2 regions of the Massilia niabensis genome follow, and region 1 is predicted to be linked to the other one. Evidence: riboswitches for the same ligand, from Rfam matches in the RefSeq annotation. Region 1 holds a riboswitch; the other holds the start of a gene.
The links. Region 1 has a riboswitch for cobalamin ahead of ACFPN5_RS21750 (TonB-dependent receptor family protein). Riboswitches for the same ligand answer to the same signal wherever they lie in the genome.
Positions count from the first base shown of each region.

Region 1 (9,301 bases):
AGTAGCTGCGGGCCGGTGAAGTAAGCCGGCGCTGATCGGGACGGGAGCGGGCGCCGCGGGACGGGCGCCCGTTTTTTTCGTGGCCCACTGGCGCTTCGCCGACCCCAGCACGCGTGCGCAGCTGTTCGGTATCCTCCCAGCCACTCTGCCGTGCATCCCGTTTGACGGCTTGCTGAGGATGTCGCAACAATCGTCTTCAGCGGTCGGCCGCTCCACGTCCCGCTGCACACCCGCACTGCACACCAATAACAACGGAGGATGACATGCGACGTTCCGCGCGCCTAGCCCTTTCGCTGTGCCTGCCCGGCCTGCTCGCCGCCGGCGTGGCCGGCGCCACCAACTACAGCCTGTGGATCAACGGCCGCACCGGCGGCGGGGCGATCGGCAACTACGACGACTTCAGCTATTTCGGCCCGAACGCCACGCCCGCCGGCATCAACAAGAAATCGGTCAACTGGGACGGGCGCAGCAGCATTGCCTCGCAAAGCGGCACCATCCGCAATGCGCTCGACTGTTTCTGCACCGGCGACAACTGGTGCTATGTGGCCGTGCACAGTGCCGGCGACATGCTGATGGGCTATACGCTGGCCCAGTACGGGGCCTCGACGCGGCCGCTGACGAACGCCCGGCCGGATGCCGCCGGCGTGTGCGCGCCCGCCAGCGGCGGCGCCCGCGGCACCCAAGCCGGCTGGAACATCAAATGGGTACGCGTCGCGGCCGGGTCGGCCGGCGGCAGCGAACTGGCCGACATCGGCGCCTGGACGACGAGCGAGGCGCTGGCCCACGAGCACAAGGTGTCGACCGCGCGCGCGCTCTACAACCACAACGAGACGCGCAACATCTGGTTCTACATGTACGCCGGTGCCAGGGGCACGCTGTATTCGTTCGCGCTGCCGGGGCAGGACGACGAGGTCGTGGCTTACCACAGTGCGGGCGGGGTGTCGGGCAGCGGCGGCAGCTCGTTCTGCAATCCGGGCGACTGGTTCTGCAACGACCTGAGGGCGGGCCCGGGGCCGAACCAGGGCGGGCGGGCCAAGTGGGCTTTCCACTCGGTTGTGTTCCGGGACGATGGCGAGGACTACGGGCACTACACGGAGCGGAACTGGAGCGGCGTGACCTCGCTGGTGCGGCGCGACATGGAAGCGCTGGCGCGGTAGGGGGTGTAACGTACACTGCAGGGTGGACGGCAATCAGTCCAGTGGACCGATTGCCCTGTCCACCCACCGTAAAGCCATCACCCCGCCTGGCCGCGCGTCGCCCGCTTCTCCGCCGGGCTCAGGCGCTTGGCCGTCACATACACCACATACATCGGCTGCGCGGCCCCTTGTGGCTGCGCCAGCTCGGTTTCCGCCACCGCGTTCGCGGCCGCCAGCGGCGCGGCGCGTTCCGACGGCCCGCTCAGGCAGGCGGCGAGACCGAGTCCCGCGAAAGCCCCAAAGATCCATACCTCGACGTTGCGCGCGATTTCCATGATGCTCTCCATGACGTTGTCACTGGTGTCGACCCAGCACGGCCACAAGCGGCCGTGCTGTCATCGTGCCCGTCCGGGATGACTCGATATTGCAACGAATCAAGTCAAAACAATTCCATGAGGAAACTTTACAACAACGCGTCCGGACACTGCCTGCGATAGCCGCGTAAAATACCGCCTCGTTCGCGCACATTTTGAAAGCACAGCATGTCGATACAATGGTTCCCGGGCCACATGAACTCCGCCAAGAAGCAGGCAGAGGAGCAGATGGAATTCATCGATCTGGTGATCGAAGTGCTCGACGCGCGCCTGCCGGAGGCGAGCTGCAATCCGATGGTCGACCGCATGCGCAAATTCCGCCAGCGTCCCATCCTGAAAATCCTGAACAAGACCGATCTGGCCGACCCGGCGGCGACCGCCGCATGGAAGGCGTATTACGACGCGCTGCCCGGCGTAACGGCGTATCCGATGACGACCAAGAAGCCGGCCGACGTTGCCCGCATTCCGGCGCTGGCGCTGTCGCTGGCGCCGCACCGCGGCGTGCCGACCAAGCCGCTGCGCATCATGATCATGGGTATCCCGAACGTCGGCAAATCGACGCTGATGAATGCGCTCCTGAAAAAGCGCGTGGCCAAGGTCGGCGACGAGCCGGCGGTGACCAAGGTCCAGCAAAAGCTGTATCTCGACAAGCACACGGTGCTGGTCGACACCCCTGGCCTGATGTGGCCGAAGATCGAGATGCCGAGCGACGGCCTGATGCTTGCCGCCAGCCACGCGATCGGCACCAATGCGCTGATTGAAGAGGAAGTGGCCTTCTTCCTGGGCGACGTGCTGCTCGAGCGCTATCCCCAGCTGCTCACGGCGCGCTACGGCTTCAAGACCGAGGGCCTGGACGGCATCGGCGTGGTCGAGCAGGTCGCGGCGCGGCGCGGTTTCCGCGTGCGCGGCGGCGAATTCGATGTCGAAAAAGCGGCGCACGTGCTGCTGCACGACTACCGCAGCGGCGCTATCGGGCGCATCAGCCTGGAGACGCCGGACAGCCGCTCCGCGCGCATCGAGGCGCACCGGGCCGAGGTGGCGGAAAAGGCCCGCATCGCCGCCGAGAAGGCGGCGCAGAAGGCGGAAGAGGCCGCGCGCGGCAAGCGCGGCACGCAGGCGGCTCCGGAATAACAAGCGCCAGGCGGCGCGGTGTCACATGCATATCCGCGTCCTCGCCAGGGTCCACTGGTGAACATTTCCCTTGTCACGTATATAATCACCCCCGTTCTGGTGCCCGCGTGCGCAATCTGCGCGCGCAGTTAAACGGGAAACACGACGCCCAGCGCCCTCGGCGCCTGGCCAACGTGTGCTGCCCCCGCAACGGTAAACAAGCGTCGCCCCAGGCGACTGGCTGCTTCGAACACCACTGTGCCCCTGGCGTAGGAAGGTGAAGCGGTCTGACTTGTCAGCCCGGATACCGGCCAGGACAGGGGGACTCCCATCCACGGGCGTCCGTTGAATCCGGCTTGCGGGGACGCAGGCCGGGTGCACCTATTTCATAAGAATCAAAACATGAGCTTTGCTGTTGACCTGAACAGCGCGCCGGCAATCAAGCCGATCGCGCTGGCCTGCGCATTTTCCCTTTCCCTGTTTGCCGGTGCCGCGAGCGCCCAGGAGCAGGCTATTTCGACCGTCCACGTCACCGGCTCGCGCTTCCCCGCCGATGCCGCACTGCCCACGGTGGGCGCCACCGTCATCAGCGCCGACGAGATCCGCAGCGCCGGCGTCACCGACGTCAACCAGGCGATCCGCAAGATCGGCGGCGTGTATGGCCGCCAGAGCCTGGACGGCTCGCCCGACTTCGGCCTCGACCTGCGCGGCTTCGGCACCAACAGCAGCCAGAACCTGGTGATCCTGGTCGACGGCGTGCGCATGAACGAGAACGAACTGGCGGGCGCCGTGCTGTCGGCGATCCCGGTCGACACGGTCGAGCGCATCGAGATTGCGCGCGGCGGCAGCAGCGTGCTGTACGGCGAGGGCGCGACCGGCGGCGTGATCAACATCATCACCAGGCGCGGCACCGAAGCCGGCTACCACGGTTCGGTCAGCCTGGAGCGCGGCCGCTTCGACCAGCACGACGCGCGCGCCTCGGTGCGCCACGGCGAAGGCGCGCTCTCCTTTGACCTGGCTGCCGCCCACCAGGGCACCGACAACTACCGCAACAACAACGAATTCCGCCAGAAGACGGTCAGCGGCGGCGTGCAGTGGGCGACAGGCGCCAGCCGCCTCGGCCTGCGCGTCGAATCCGCGCGCCAGGATGCGCGCTTCCCCGGTTCGCTCAACCTGGCCGAGTTCGAGGCCAACCCGCGCCAGAGCCTGACCCCGAACGACTTCGGCACGCTGGCGACCGACCGCGTGAGCTTGTCCGGTGCGCACCGCATCGGCGCCGTCGAGCTGCTCGCCGAACTGGCGCACCGCGAGCGCGACAGCCGCGGCCATTACGAGACGGCCTTCGGTACCGGCGACGTCGCCAACACCAGCCGCCAGACCCAGTTTTCGCCGCGCCTGCGCCATCTGGCGCGCACCGGCGGCATGCTCAACGAATTCGTCGCCGGCGTCGACCTGCTCGAATGGGAACGCGTCTCGACCTACGCCAGCGCCTTCGGCACCATGCGCAACGACGCCAGCCAGGACTCGCGCGCCTTTTATGTGCGCGACGAAGTGCGCTGGGACGCGGCCTGGAATGCGCGCCTGGCCGTTGGAGCGCGCCACGAGCGCTTCGAGAAGGACTATGCCGACCTGGGCGCGACCGTTCCCCGCGAATCGAGCGCGCAGTCGCAGAATGCCTGGTCAATCGAAGGCAGCATCGATCCGCTTGCCGGTGTCACCCTGCACGCGAAGGTCGGGGAAAGCTACCGCGTACCGAATGCGGACGAGAACAGCTACCGTTTCAGCAACCAGGTGCTGGACGTGCAGACCTCGCGCGACCTCGAGTTTGGCGTGACCGTCGGGAACGACGCGCGCCGGGTCTCGGCGCGTGTGTTCCGCCACCGCCTGCGCGACGAAATCTTCTTCGATCCGACCCTGTTCGGCGGCTTCGGCGTCAACACCAACCTCGACCCGACCCGCCGCCAGGGCATCGAGCTCGACGGCCACCTGGACCTGCCGGCGATTGTGCCAGGCAAGCTGCGCCTGACCGGCCACGTGCAGCACGTGAAGGCCGAGTTCACGGACGGCCCGAACGCCGGCCGCGAAATGGTGCTGGTGCCGAAGAACGTCGTCACGGCGCGCCTGGCATGGCTCCCTGGCAGTGGCCACAGCGCCGACATCGGCGCCCAGTATGTGTCGACCCAGCGCTACGGCAGCGACTTCGACAACAGCTGCGGCGCGCGCATTCCGTCCTATACGACGATTGACGCGCGCTATGCGGTAAAAGTCGGCGCCTGGGAGTTCGCCGCCACCGGCCTGAACCTGGGTGATCGCCGCTATTTCAGCCAGGCCTTCGGCTGCCGCAGCGGCATCTACCCGAGCGATGCGCGCCAGTTGAAGCTCTCCGCCCGCTACGACTTTTGATGCCGTGAAGCTGCCGCCTGCTCCGCAAAGCCAGCGCCAACGCCAGCACGCCACGCTGGCGCTGCTGGGCACCTGCGCGCTGTTTGCGGTCCTGGTGGCCGGGCTTGCTGGCTCGGTGCCGGTGCCCCTGCACGAGGTGCCTGGCGCCCTCGGCAGCCTGTTGGCCGGCGCGCCCGACGGCATGGCGGCAACCCTGCTCGACCTGCGCCTCGGGCGCGCCAGCAGCGCCTTCGTCACCGGCGCCGCGCTGGCGCTGGCCGGCGTCATGATGCAGGCGCTGGTGCGCAACCCGCTGGCCGATCCGTATGTGCTGGGCGTCTCGGCCGGGGCCGCGGTCGGCGCACTGGCGGCGCTGCTGTTCGGCGCGGCGCTGTGGGCGGTCGACCTGGGCGCCTTCGGCGGCGCGATCGCCGTGTCGCTGCTGCTGTACCTGCTGGCGCGGCGCGACTTGAGCGGAATGCGGAGCGGCATGCGTGGAGGCGGGCAGGGAGGGACGCGCACCGGCGAGTCCGGCGTGCTGCTGCTGACCGGCGTGGTGCTGGCTTCGGCCTGCATGGCGCTGGTCACCCTGATGCTGTCGGTGGCGCCCGAGTCGCGCCTGCGCGGCATGGTGTTCTGGATGATCGGCGACCTGGCCGGCACCTCCTGGCGCCTGCTGCCGTGGGTGGTGCTGGTGGCCGCGCTGGTGCTCGGCCTGCGCCGGGCCAGGGCGCTCAATATCATGGCGCTGCATACCGACGCCGCCGTCACCCTCGGTGTCGACGTGGTGGCGCAGCGCCGTTTCCTGTTCATCTGTTCCGGCCTGCTGACGGCCTGTGCCGTCACCACCGGAGGCAGTATCGGTTTCGTCGGGCTGGTGGTGCCGCATGCCTGCCGCCACGCCTTCGGGCCGGACCACCGAATATTATTACCCGCTGCCGCCCTTGCGGGCGGGAGCTTCCTGGTGCTGGCCGATACGCTGGCGCGCACCGTGCTGGCGCCGCAGCAGCTGCCGGTGGGCGTGCTGACCTCGCTGATCGGCGTGCCGGTATTCCTGTTCCAGCTCCACCAATTGCACCTGCGCCGCCGATGAATGAGACCCCGATGTTCGAGACCCATGGCCTGATGCTGCGCGCCGACGGCCGCATCCTCGTCGAGCACCTGGACTGGCGCGTCGCTGCCGGCGAAAGCTGGTGCGTGATCGGCCCGAACGGCGCCGGCAAGAGCACGTTGCTGCGCACCGTGGCGGGCCTGCGCGCGCCGGATGGCGGCAGCGTGGATATCGCCGGCAAACCGCTGCCGGGCTGGCCCCTGACCGCGCTGGCGCGCGAACGCGCCTACCTGGCGCAATCGCGCGGCGACGCCTTTGCCTACCGCGTCATCGAAACAGTCCTGATGGCGCGCCACCCCTATCACGCCGACCATTACTGGGAAGGCAGCGACGACCACGCCGCCGCCGAAGCCGCCTTGCGCAAGCTCGATGTGCTGCACCTGGCCGAACGCGACGTGCGCACCTTATCAGGAGGTGAGCGCCAGCGCGTGGCGCTGGCGGCATTGCTGGCCCAGGAAACGCCGCTGCTGCTGCTCGACGAACCGGCGAATGCGCTCGACCTCGCGCACCAGGTTGCCATGACGGAGCTGCTGGCGCGCCTGTGCCGCGAGGAAGGCAGGGCGGTGGTCAGCGTCGGCCACGACCTGAACCTGGCCTGGAGCGGCGCCACGCACGCCCTGCTGTTGATGGGCGAGGGCGCCTGGCGCGCCGGCCCGGTGGCGCAGGTGATGCGCGCCGACCTGCTCGGCGCCTGCCTGGGCCACCCGATCGCCGCCATCGAGCACGATGGGCGTACTATCTTCCTGCCGGGTGCGCCTTCGGCCGCGCCGTCGCTTGCTGCGGCTGTTACCCCTGTACGGAGAACCTCTTGAAAACCATCCTTTTCACGCTGCTGGCGCTGTGCACGCAGCTGGCAAGCGCCGCCATCAGCGTCGTCGACGACAGCGGCCGGCGCGTCAGCCTGGCGCGCCCGGCCCAGCGCGTGATTTCGATGTCGCCGCACGTGACCGAACTGCTGTTCGCGGCCGGCGGCGGCGCGCGCATCGCCGGCGCCATGAACTACAGCGACTACCCGGAAGCGGCGCGCAAGATCCCGCTCATCGGCTCGAACAGCCAGATCGACCTCGAGCGCGTGATCGCGATGAAGCCGGACCTGCTGATCGTCTGGCAGAGCGGGAACACGGCGCGCCAGCTCGCCCAGCTGCAAAGCCTGGGCATTCCCGTCTTCCACAGCGAGCCGCGCACCTTCGAGGTGGTTGCCGACAGCGTCGTGCGCTTCGGCCGCCTGCTCGGTACCGAAGCGGCGGCCAGCGCGGCGGCGGCGCATTTTCGCAGCCAGGTCGCGGCGCTGCGGGCGCGTTACGGCAACCGGCCGCCCGTCACCGTGTTCTACCAGGCCTGGGACGATCCGCTGTACACCCTCAACGGCGACCAGATCGCCAGCGACGCGATCCGCCTCTGCGGCGGAAAGAATATCTTCGAGCACCTCAAGACGATTGCGCCGCAGGTGGGGATCGAGGCGGTGGTGCAGCGCGACCCGGAGGCGATCGTCGGCGGCGAGCTCTACACCCCGCAAGACCGCGGCCTGTCGATCTGGCGGCCCTACCATGGCATGACGGCGGTACGCCGCAACAACCTGTTCACCCTCGACGAGGAATTGCTGACCCGGGCCGGGCCGCGTATCGTCCATGGCGCGGCCCGCTTATGTGAGCGCCTGGAAACGGCGCGCGCGCGGAGAAAGTAAGCACGTTACAGTCGTAAGCAATTGCAAAAAACGCGGTTACGCTCCGAAGGGGAACGAAAAAAAGTGGTAATCTCCGGGTCGTTTTCTCCACTTTCAAACACGAAGGATTTTTATGCGCCGCTCCCTGCGTTTCGCCCTTGTCGCCGCCAGCCTGGTCGCCAGCACCGCTTTCGCCTCGCCCACCAATCCGCAGAACGGTGTCGAATACGTGACGCTGTCCGCGCCGCAGCCGGTCCAGGCCGTCGGCAAGAAGGTCGAAGTCATCGAATTCTTCGCTTACCACTGCCCGGCATGTAACGTGCTGGAACCTGGCCTGAACGAATGGGTCAAAAAGCAGGGTGACAAGATCAATCTGCGCCGCGTCCACCTGCCGTTCCAGGGCCCGGCCGATCCGGAAGCCCACCTGTACCTGACGCTCGAAGCGATGGGCCGGCTGAACGACATGCACGCCAAGGTCTTCCATGCGATTCACGTCCAGCGCGTGCGCCTCATGAAGGACGAGCAGATCATCGACTGGGTGGCGAAAAACGGCATCGACCGCGCCAAGTTCATGGAAGTCTGGAATTCGTTCGGCGTCATGACCAAGCTGCGCCGCCTGCCGCAAATGCAGAGCGCGTATCAGGTGAGCGGCACCCCGACGATCGTCATCGACGGCAAGTACCAGACCTCGCCGGGCCTGGTGGCCGAAAAGCTGAAGATCAGGGATAGCGGCCAGGTCATGCAGGCGCACTTCCAGGTCCTGGACGCACTCGTGGCAAAGGCGGCAGCAACGAAATGAGCGATGTAGAACGCAAAGTCCTCCAGATGTACGAGGGCGCCCGCCCTCGGGAAGAGGACTTGTTCGAGACCAGCCACGTGAACCACGTGGCCTGGTCGCTCGTCGTCATTTTCGTGGGCCTGACCATCTGGCTTTGCATTGCCCTCGTCAATGCGGAGAACCAGCGTTACGCTCTGCTGACGAACAAGTGTCCGGACCCGGTGTTCAAGGGCGGCATCGACAAGGCCTGCCTGTACACCGTGCGCTCGCGCGACCACTGGTGGGAACACCTGTGGTACGGCTTCACGCACGTGCGGCCGGAAGTGGCGAAGTAGGCAAACTCACCACAAACCGCGCCCCGCCCAGCGCCGAGCGCTCCACATGCACGCTCCCTCCGTGCAACTGCACCGCCTTGCGCACGATCGACAAGCCCAGCCCGAACCCGCCTGTGGCCCGGTCGCGGCTGCGGTCGAGCCGGTAAAACGGCTCGAACACGCGCTCGCGCTCTTCCTCGGGAATCCCCGGCCCGTCGTCCTCGACCGCGATCGTTACCCGCGCGCCATCGCGGCGCGCCGTCACGTGGATCGTGCCGGCCGCATACTTCTGTGCATTGCGCAGCAAATTCGACAGCGCCCGACCCAGCTTGCGTGGGTCGGCGGCGACCGGCCCCGCATCGTTTGCGCAGTCGATGGACAGCACCGCCGCGCCTGGCGGCAGCGCCGCCTCGACCGTGCCGAGCAGCGCAGC
Region 1 covers NZ_JBHSMU010000016.1:192,643-201,943, reverse strand. Annotated here, with positions in the region: gene ACFPN5_RS21770 (choice-of-anchor X domain-containing protein) at 1-24, shown strand, start outside; gene ACFPN5_RS21765 (hypothetical protein) at 264-1,157, shown strand; gene ACFPN5_RS21760 (hypothetical protein) at 1,235-1,471, opposite strand; gene ylqF (ribosome biogenesis GTPase YlqF) at 1,679-2,641, shown strand; cobalamin riboswitch at 2,722-2,950, shown strand; gene ACFPN5_RS21750 (TonB-dependent receptor family protein) at 3,023-5,023, shown strand; gene ACFPN5_RS21745 (FecCD family ABC transporter permease) at 5,034-6,095, shown strand; gene ACFPN5_RS21740 (ABC transporter ATP-binding protein) at 6,107-6,925, shown strand; gene ACFPN5_RS21735 (cobalamin-binding protein) at 6,922-7,797, shown strand; gene ACFPN5_RS21730 (thiol:disulfide interchange protein DsbA/DsbL) at 7,910-8,575, shown strand; gene ACFPN5_RS21725 (hypothetical protein) at 8,572-8,889, shown strand; gene ACFPN5_RS21720 (ATP-binding protein) at 8,858-9,301, opposite strand, start outside.

Region 2 (9,301 bases), on a different contig from region 1:
GAGCGCAGCACGACCAGGCCGGGCTGCGCCGAGTATGCTGCCACGCCCGGGCCAGGCAGCGTGTCGCCGAATGCCTCGTCGACCACGAGCCAGCCTCCGCGCCGGCCCAGCTCGTCGGCCCACGCCAGCAGCTGCGCCGGCGCAATGGCGGCGCCGGTCGGATTGTTCGGGTTGCAGACCACCACCACATCGCTGGTCGCGATCGCAGTGCCCAAGGCCGCATACGGCACTTCGCGCAAGCTGTGCCCGTGCTTGCCCCAGTGGTGCGCATGCTCGGCGTAAGAGGGCGCAGCCACCGTCACACGCGCGGGCGGGCGCAGGCGCGGCAGGGCCTGGATCGCGGCCTGGGTTCCGGCGACAGGCAGCAAAAGCGGCGCGCCGTAATAGGCGCAGGCCGCCCGCACCAGCGCCGGGTTGGGTTCGGGCAGCCGATGCCAGGCATCGGCTGCCAGTGCCGGAACTTGGTAGCCCCACGGATTGATGCCGGTCGACAGGTCGAGCCAGTCGTCGCGGCCGTAGCGCTGCCTCGCGGCGCGCAGGTTGCCGCCATGTTCAAGCATGGACTCCTCCGAGCTTCAGCACCGCGGCCGCACTGCCGGCCAGCGCCAGCCACAGGAAGGTGGAAAACAGCACCAGGCGCCAGGCGCGCAGGATGTCGACCGGCGCTGCGTCCGGGCCGCAGCCAAGCGCCGGGCGCGATTCGAGCCGGCCGGCGTAACGCGCCGGACCGCCGAGGGCGATACCGAGTGCGCCTGCGCCGCTGGCCATCACCGGCCCCGCATTCGGGCTGTCCCAGGAGCGTGCCTGCTCGCGCCAGCAGCGCCATGCGCGCACGCTGCCGCCGCGCGGGGCCAGCAGCAGGTAGGACAGCGCGGTCAGGCGCGCCGGTACAAGATTGAGCAGGTCGTCGGCACGGGCCGCGACCCGGCCAAACAGGTTGTAGCGCTCGTTGCGATACCCCCACATGGCATCGAGCGTGTTCGCCAGGCGGAACAGCAGCGCGCCCGGACCACCCGCGACCACGAACCAGAACAGCGTGCCGAACACGGCGTCGTTGCCGTTTTCCAGCAGTGACTCGGCGCCGGCTTTTGCCAGGTCCGATGCGTTCGCGTCGGCGGTGTCCCGGCTGACGATGCGCCCGGTGAGCGTACGCGCCAGGGGCAGGTCGCCGGCGCGCAGTGCCGACAAAATGGGTAGCGTGTGCTCGCGCAGGCTGCGCAGGCCCAGGGCGAAATACAGCAGCAGGACGTGGACCGCCATGCCCCAGTGCCCGGCCAGCCACCAGCACAGCGCAACAGGCGGCGCCACCAGCAGGCTCCAGCCAAGCAGGCCGCGCGCGATGCGCGCCTGCCCACGGTTGAGCCTTGCTTCGAGCGCCTGCGCGGCGCGGCCGAAGCCGACCAGCGGATGCCAGCGGCGCGCTTCCCCCAGCAGCAGGTCGAGCGTCACCCCGGCCAACAGCAGCCACGCCAGTTGCGCCGCGTGGAGGCCGGTCAGCATGGCGCGCCCTTCAGGACCAGTGGCAGGCCCGCGGCAACCAGGATGACGCGCTGCACGCGCGCCGCCACTGCCTGGTTCAGCAGGCCGGCTTCGTCGGCGAAGCGCCGCGCGAGGGCGCCCATCGGCACGATGCCCATGCCGACCTCGTTCGAGACCAGCAGCAGCTCCCCCGGCAGTCCTTGCGCGAGCAAGTCGAGGAAGGCCGTGCGCTGCGCCTCGAACTCGGGGGGCGGCGTGAATTTACCGTCCTCCGGCACCTCGGCCACGCCGCACAGCATCAGGTTCGTCAGCCACAGTGTCAGGCAGTCGACCAGGACGATCCGCCCCGGCCTGCATGCGCTGCGCAGGGATGCCGCCAGCAGCAGGGGCTCTTCCAGGGTGCGCCATTGCGCCGGGCGGCGCGCGCGGTGGTGGGCGATGCGCGCGCGCATTTCACCGTCGCCCGCGCGCGACGTCGCCAGGTAAAGCACTTCCTTGCCCGACTCGAGCGCCAGGCGCTCGGCCAGCGCGCTTTTGCCGGAGCGGGCGCCGCCCAGGATCAGGGTGCAGCTCATGGCGCCACCGGGGTGAAGAGGGCGGCCGTCGCTGCCGGATTCGACGCGAAGTAGCCGTGGAAGTAGGACGCGGTCAGCGAACCGTGGCGGTACACCGCTTCGCCTGGCGTGCCGGCCGGATGGCGCACCGTGTGGCCGGCCGGCGCCAGGGGCGTCTCGAGGCGCGAGTAGTGGAAGGTGTGCCCGCGCAGCGGCCCGGCTTCAGTGTCCAGCGCCTGCGGACCGAGGCCGGCGAGGCGCGCCTGCATCCGGACCACGCCGGGCAGCAGGCCCGCCATCGGCCAGCGCCGGCCGTCGGGGTCGGTGAGTTCGTCCGCCAGCGCCATCATGCCGCCGCACTCGGCCAGGATCGGCAGCCCGGCAGAGAATGCCGCGGCGATCGACGCCTGCCAGCCGGCGGCGCCGGACAGCGCCGCGGCATGCAGTTCGGGGTAGCCGCCCGGCAGGTAGACGGCGTCGGCGCCAGTGGGCACCCCCTCGTCGGCCAGCGGCGAGAAAAACGCCAGCTGCGCACCGAGTGCGCGCAAGGTATCGAGGTTGGCCGGGTACAGGAAAGCGAAGGCGGCATCGCGCGCGACGGCGATGGTGCGCCCGGCCAGCAGCGGCGCGCTGATTGGCGCCGGCAGCGCATTTGGCAACAAAAGCGGCAACAGCAGCGGCAACGCCTGCCAGGCCCGCTCGTCCAGCTGCAGGGCATCGGCCAGCTCGTCGAGCAAGGCGTCGAGCCGCGGGAGCTCGCCCGGCAGGACGAGGCCGAGATGGCGTTCGGGCAGCGCCTCCGGCTGGCGCGGCAGCGTCCCGAACAGCGGGATGTCGCGTAGCGAGGCGGCGATCATCTGCGCGTGGCCGGTGCTGGCGACCCGATTGGCCACTACCCCCGCCAGGTGGACGGGGCCGTAATCGCGCAGGCCCTGCGCCACCGCGCCGGCTGTCTGCGCCATGGCCGCGGCGTCGATCACGGCCAGCACGGGAATGTCGAATGTGCGTGCCAGGTCGGCGGCCGACGGCGTGCCGTCGTACAGGCCCATCACGCCCTCGACCAGCACGACGTCCGCTTCGCGCGCCGCGTCGGCCAGGCGGCGCCGGCATTCATCCAGGCCCGCCATCCACAGGTCGAGCGTGTGCACGGGCGCCCCGCAAGCGCGTTCGAGCAGCATCGGGTCAATGAAGTCCGGCCCACACTTGAAGACGCGCACCCGCTGGCCCGCGCGCACCAGGCTGCGCGCGAGCGCCGCGGTAACGGTGGTCTTGCCCTGGCCGGAGGCCACCGCCGCGACCATGACTATCCGGGCGCCTGCACTGCCCGCCGCCCCGCTCACCACTCGGTTCCCGCCTGCGCGGCGATGCCGGCGGCAAAAGCGTGCTTGACGACGTTCATCTCGGTGACGGTGTCCGCCACCGCCACCAGTTCGGGCGGCGCACCGCGCCCGGTGACAACCACGTGCTGCATTTCCGGGCGGTCGAGCAGGTCGCCGATGACGGTATGGACGTCGAGGTAGCGGTATTTCAGGGCGATGTTCAGTTCGTCGAGTACCACCAGCCCGATCGACGGATCGGCAAGGAAGCGCCTGGCCTGCTCCCAGGCCTCGGCAGCCTTGGCCATGTCGCGTTCGCGGTTTTGCGTCTCCCAGGTATACCCTTCGCCCATTGCATGGAAGCTGACTTCATCAGGGAAGCGGCGCAGGAACAGTTCTTCGCCGGTCGACATCGCGCCCTTGATGAACTGGACGACTCCCACGCGCATGCCGTGGCCGAGCGCGCGCGCCACCATGCCGAACGCGCTTGAGCTCTTGCCCTTGCCGTTGCCCGTGTTGACGATGATGATGCCGATCTGCTTGTCGGCCGCCGCGATCCGTTCGTCGATGATGGCTTTCTTGCGCTCCATGCGCACGCGGTGGCGCTCGTTCAATGCCGCCGTCTGTTCGGGTGTCATGTCGGTCATGTGTGGACTCCGTGGTGAAGGATGCGGGCTCATGCGCGCCGCATGCGGTGCAGTTGATAGAGGAAGACGGGAGCGCCGATGATGGCGGTGACGGCGCCCACCGGCAGCTGCTGGGGCGCGACGACCGTGCGCGCGAGCGTATCGCACAGCACCAGGAAGCTGCCTCCGGCCAGCACGGCCGCGGGAATCAGGATGCGGTGGTCCGGTCCGAAGGCGAAGCGGCAGGCATGCGGCACGATCAGCCCGACGAAGCCGACCGAGCCGGCACTGGTCACGGCGCTGGCGGTGAGCATGCCGGAGACGAAGAACAATCCCTTGCGCAGCGCGCCGACGCGCACGCCCAGGGTCACGGCGGCTTCCGCTTGCAGGGCGATGACGTTCATGCCGCGTGCGTTGCGCAGCGCAAAGACGAGGGCGCCGGCCAGGACGATCCATGGCAGCGGCCGCACCGGGGCGCCGGCCAGGTCGCCGATCATCCAGAACACCATGTTGCGCAGTTGACTCTCGGGCGCGATCGACAGGATCAGCGTAATGATGGCCATGCACAGCGACGAGACGATCACGCCGGTCAGCAGCAGCATCGACACGCCGCCCTCGGCGGCGCCGTGGCGCAGGTCGCGCCGGGCGAGGGCGTACAGCAGCATCGCCACCGTGACCGCACCTGCCAGCGCCGCCGCATCGATGGTGACCGCAGCGGCCATCAGCAGCATCGCCGACAGTGCGCCGACCGAGGCGCCGGCCGAGATGCCGAGGATGTAGGGGTCGGCCAGCGGGTTGCGCAGCAGCGCCTGCATCAGCACGCCAGCCAGGGCCAGCGCGCCGCCGGTCACGAAAGCGACCGAGGCGCGCCCGGAGCGCAACTCCAGCAGCGAGGCGGCCAGCGACTGCGGACGGCCCACCAACAGCTGGCGCAGCGCCGCCGGCAATTCGGCGACCGGGACGGCAATCGATCCGGTCATGCTGGAGTACAGCATGCAGGCGGCCGCCACCAGCAGCAGCGAACCGGTGACGAGGCCGGCGCGCCGGCGCAGGGCAAGCAGATACGGAGTACGCACGGGCGCCGCCGCCTCAGCGGATGCCGTAACGCAGGCCCGCGAACCAGCTGCGGCCGCCCGTGCCGTAGTTGCGGGCCAGTTCATACTCCTTGTCGGCGGCATTGTTCACTCGCGCCAGCAGCGACAGGTCCGCATTGAGCTGCCAGGTCGCGTACAGGTTCAGCAGTGCGTAGCCGCCCAGCCGGCGCAGGTTGGCCGCGTCGTCGAAACGTGCGCCCGACACCTGCAGCTCGGCGCCAGTATCGAGGCGCCCGGCGCGGTAGTCGGCGCCGACGCTGGCGTGTTCGCGCGCCCGGCGCGCCAGCCGCTTGCCGCTGCCATTGTCGTGCGGGTCCTGCCAGTCGGCGCTGCCGCGCAGGCGCAGCGCACCGAGACGGGTGGCGCCCGACAGGGTAACGCCTTCGAGCGTGGCCGAGGCGACGTTGTAGGCGCAGCTGCCGGTACGGCCGCTGCTGCTGTCCGGGCAGGGCGTGGCCGAGACGATCATGTCGGTCAGGCGGTTGCGGAACCAGACCGCGCCCAGCTGGGTGCGTGCGCCGTCGTAGCGCAGGCCGAGCTCCGCATTGCGGCCGCGCTCGGGCCGGTTGGTCGGCACGCCGTAGCCGGGGAAGTACAGCTCGTTGAACGTGGGGGCGCGAAAGCTCGTGCCGAGGCTGGCGCTGGCGCGCACGCCGCCGCCGAAGTCGTAGCCGTAGCCGGTGGCGCCCGTATTCTTGTCGCCATAGCTCGAACGGTCCTGGCGCGCGCTCAGGTCGAGCAGGTGGGCGCCGCGCCGCAGCGCGTAAGCCGCCGCATAGGCATTCGTGATGCGCTCGCGTCCCAGCGCGGCGCTCGAGCTCGACTCGACCGCTTCCTTGCGGTGGCCGTACAGCAGCTGCAGCGTGTCGGCCCCGAGGGTGACCGTGTTTTGCCAGCTCAGGTCGTCCTGGCGGGTGTCGATCTGGCTGGCGCCGCTGGCGCTGGCATTCGCAAAGCTCCCTGATTTGTCTTCCGAGCGCGCCAGCTGCACGGTGCTGTGCCAGTTCGGCAGGAACCGGTTGGTCATGAAGACGGCGGCCGTGTTCAGGTCCTGGCGGTTGCGGCTGTCAAAGCTGCCCGCGCCGCTGTCGTACTGTGCGCGCAGGCGGCTGTGCAGCACCTGGGCGCCGATCTCGTGGCCCGGCGCGAGCGCCAGGGCGAGGCGGCCGTGCGTGCTGCTGCGGCGGTAGCCGTCGTCGTCCGGATTGAAGCCGAAGGCGCCGGGTTTGGTGGCCGAGAAACTGTCGGACTGTTCGTGTCCCGCGCCGAAGGCGTAGCGTACGGTGCCGGCAGTGCCCGCGACGTGGGCGCTGGCCTGGCGCGCGGCGTCGCTGCCGGCGCCAAGCGATGCGCCGGCGGTGGCAGTGCCTTCGCCCTTGCGCGTGAAGATCTGGATCACGCCGCCGATGGCGTCGGCGCCGTACAGGGTGCTCAGCGGGCCGTAGACAATTTCGATGCGGTCGACGGCCTCGAGCGGGACGGCGTTCCAGCTGGCCACGCCGCTGGTGGAGGAGCCGATGCGCACGCCGTCGAGCAGCACGACGACCTGGTTGCTGTTGGCGCCGCGCAGGAAGACACTGGTGCTGGCGCCGGCGCCGCCGTTGCGGGCGATTTCGATGCCGGGCTGGCGCTGCAGCACGTCGGCGACCGATCCGGCGCCCGAGCGGGCGATTTCCCTGGCGTCGACGACGACGGTCTGGGCGATGACGTCCGGTGCGCGCTGCGGGCTGCGGGTTGCGGTGACGACGACGGTGTCGACAGGGTTGGAGTCGGCAAATGCGCAAGGCACAGCCATGGCAAGGGCGAGCGACGATACGGCCGCTTGCCGTGTTACGTGAAAGTTCATGACGGTCTATGGGTTGGACAACCAGCCCACGTCCCCGTAGGCCAGATTGAACAGAAGCGCATCCATGCGGACGCACCTCCACCTTTTGGCCGGTATCCGGGCTGGCAAGTGTGACCGTCTGACCTTCCCATGCAAAGCACAGTGGTCTGGGGAGACGGTTCGCCGCGTGAACGCGGCACTTGCTGACCGTTGCGGGGGCAGCACACGTTGGCCCTGAGGCAGGGCTTCGTGTTTCCCGTTTAACTGCGCCTGTGAACACAGGCGCGAGCACCAAAACGGCGCCATTATACGGTGTAGTGCGCGGTGTAGTGCGCGGCGATGTCAATTTTGCAGTAAAAGCATTTCGCCGTAGCCGATGTGGTGAGGTGTGCGCGCCGCGTCCAGCGCGGCCTCGTGCAGCGGCCTTCCGCCATGCAGCGCATGGAGCAGGCGCATGGTGCCGGCGTGGCAGATGACGAGGGCTGCCGCATGGCCCGAGTCCAGCAGGTCGCGGCGGAAGGCATCGACCCTGCGCGCCACATCGAGCACGCATTCGCCGCCGCCCGGCCGGTAGCGGAGCAGGTCGGCCGCCCAGGCATCGACTTCGCCGATGGGAATGTCATCCCAGCTGCGCAGCTCCCAGTCGCCGAAGTCCATCTCGGCCAGGCGCACATCAAAGGTGGGCGCAGCTGGCGGCGCGGCCAGGGCATGCGCCAGACCGGCGCAACGCCGCAGCGGACTGGCGTAAATTGGCAACAAGCGCGGCAGCGATCGCGGCAGGCCGGCAGTCAGGAGCCTTTGGCACACCCGTTCAGTTTCCCCGGCCGCCACCGGCACATCGCTGCGGCCATAGCACAGGCCAGGGGCGATGTCCGGGCGCGGGTGGCGCACGAGGATCAGGCGCATGGCTAGGCGACAGTGCCGCGCATCGCACCCTGGCCGAGGGACGCCAGGATGGCGAGGTAGATCGCGGCCTCGGCCAGTTGCTGGACGGCCCCGAGGCAGTCGCCCGTATAGCCGCCGATACGCGACTGGAACTTGCGCGCGAGCCAGCACGTCGCCAGCGCAGCGGCCAGTACGGCGCCGCCGAAGGCGGTAGGCGACACCATGCCGGCAGCGGCCAGCAGGGCGCCGGGCAGCAGCGCGGTCAACAGGGCAATCCCGAACTCTCCCGTGCTCATCGCCTGCGCCATCGGTTTCGACTTTCCCTGCTCGCGCGCGTAGTCCATGCGCCAAATCAGCGCCGTCGCCGCCAGCCGCGACAGCGGATGGGCGATGAGCAGGGCAGCGATGGCCGCCGCCGGCGGCAGCATCGCCAGGGCCGTGCATTTCGCCCCGAGCATGCAGGCGATGCCGATCGCGCCATAGGCACCCACACGCGAGTCCTTCATGATCTCGAGCACGCGCTCGCGCGTGAGGCCGCCGCCGAAGCCGTCGCAGGTGTCGGCAAAACCGTCTTCGTGGAAGGCGCCCGTGACGTAGATCGAGGCGGCGGTGGAGAGGACGGCGGCGACCGGTGCCGGCAGCGCCAGGGCCGCCAGCGCATATACGCCCGCGGCGACCGCCGCCACCACGCAACCGACGAGGGGAAAGTAACGCGACGCGTGGTGCAGCCACTCGGGCTGGAACCCGACCCAGCGCGGAATCGGCAGCCGCGTAAAGAATTGCAGCGCGATGAAGAAGAGCCGCAGCTGCTGCATGTCAGTCTGCCCGCTCGCTGACCTGGGCCGAGGAGAAAGTGGCCATTTGGTTCAGAAAATTGACTGCGGCGTGCAGCAGGGGCAGGCACAAGGCGCTGCCTGTCCCTTCGCCAAGGCGCAGGTTCAAATGCAGGAGCGGTTTCGCATGCAAGTGTTCCAGCATCAGGCGGTGGCCGTGTTCGCTTGAACAGTGCGCAAACACGCAGTAGTCGAGAATCGCCGGCTGCAGGCGCGCGGCGACCAGCAGGGCACTGGTGACGATGAAGCCGTCGATCAGGAGCAGTTTGCGCATGCGCGCACCCTCCAGCATGGCGCCGGCCATCATGGCAATCTCGAAGCCGCCGAACGTGGCGAGCACATCGAGCGGATCGGCCACGCCGGCGTGCTTGCGGACGGCCGCTTCGATGACGCTCTGCTTGCGAAGCACACCGTCGGGCGACAGGCCGGTGCCGGCACCGACGCATTGGCCTGCGGGGGCGCCGGTGAGCTTGTGCATGAGGGCGGCGGCGGCTGTCGTGTTCCCGATCCCCATTTCGCCGAAGCCGACAACGTTGCCGGGCAGGTCGCGCATGAGCGCAAAGCCGCGCTCGAGCGCACCCGCGCATTCGTCCCCCGACATTGCGGGCTCGACGGCAAAGTTGCGGGTGCCGAAGGCGACCTTGCGGTCGATCAGGCCGGCGCGCTCACCGAAGGCATGATTCACGCCC
Region 2 covers NZ_JBHSMU010000006.1:763-10,063, reverse strand. Annotated here, with positions in the region: gene cobD (threonine-phosphate decarboxylase CobD) at 1-560, opposite strand, end outside; gene ACFPN5_RS06040 (CobD/CbiB family cobalamin biosynthesis protein) at 553-1,500, opposite strand; gene cobU (bifunctional adenosylcobinamide kinase/adenosylcobinamide-phosphate guanylyltransferase) at 1,494-2,054, opposite strand; gene ACFPN5_RS06030 (cobyrinate a,c-diamide synthase) at 2,051-3,334, opposite strand; gene cobO (cob(I)yrinic acid a,c-diamide adenosyltransferase) at 3,370-3,996, opposite strand; gene ACFPN5_RS06020 (FecCD family ABC transporter permease) at 4,026-5,051, opposite strand; gene ACFPN5_RS06015 (TonB-dependent receptor domain-containing protein) at 5,065-6,915, opposite strand; cobalamin riboswitch at 6,986-7,205, opposite strand; gene ACFPN5_RS06010 (histidine phosphatase family protein) at 7,237-7,800, opposite strand; gene ACFPN5_RS06005 (adenosylcobinamide-GDP ribazoletransferase) at 7,803-8,594, opposite strand; gene cobT (nicotinate-nucleotide--dimethylbenzimidazole phosphoribosyltransferase) at 8,596-9,301, opposite strand, start outside.
Region 2: another riboswitch for cobalamin. It lies ahead of ACFPN5_RS06015 (TonB-dependent receptor domain-containing protein); the one in region 1 lies ahead of ACFPN5_RS21750 (TonB-dependent receptor family protein).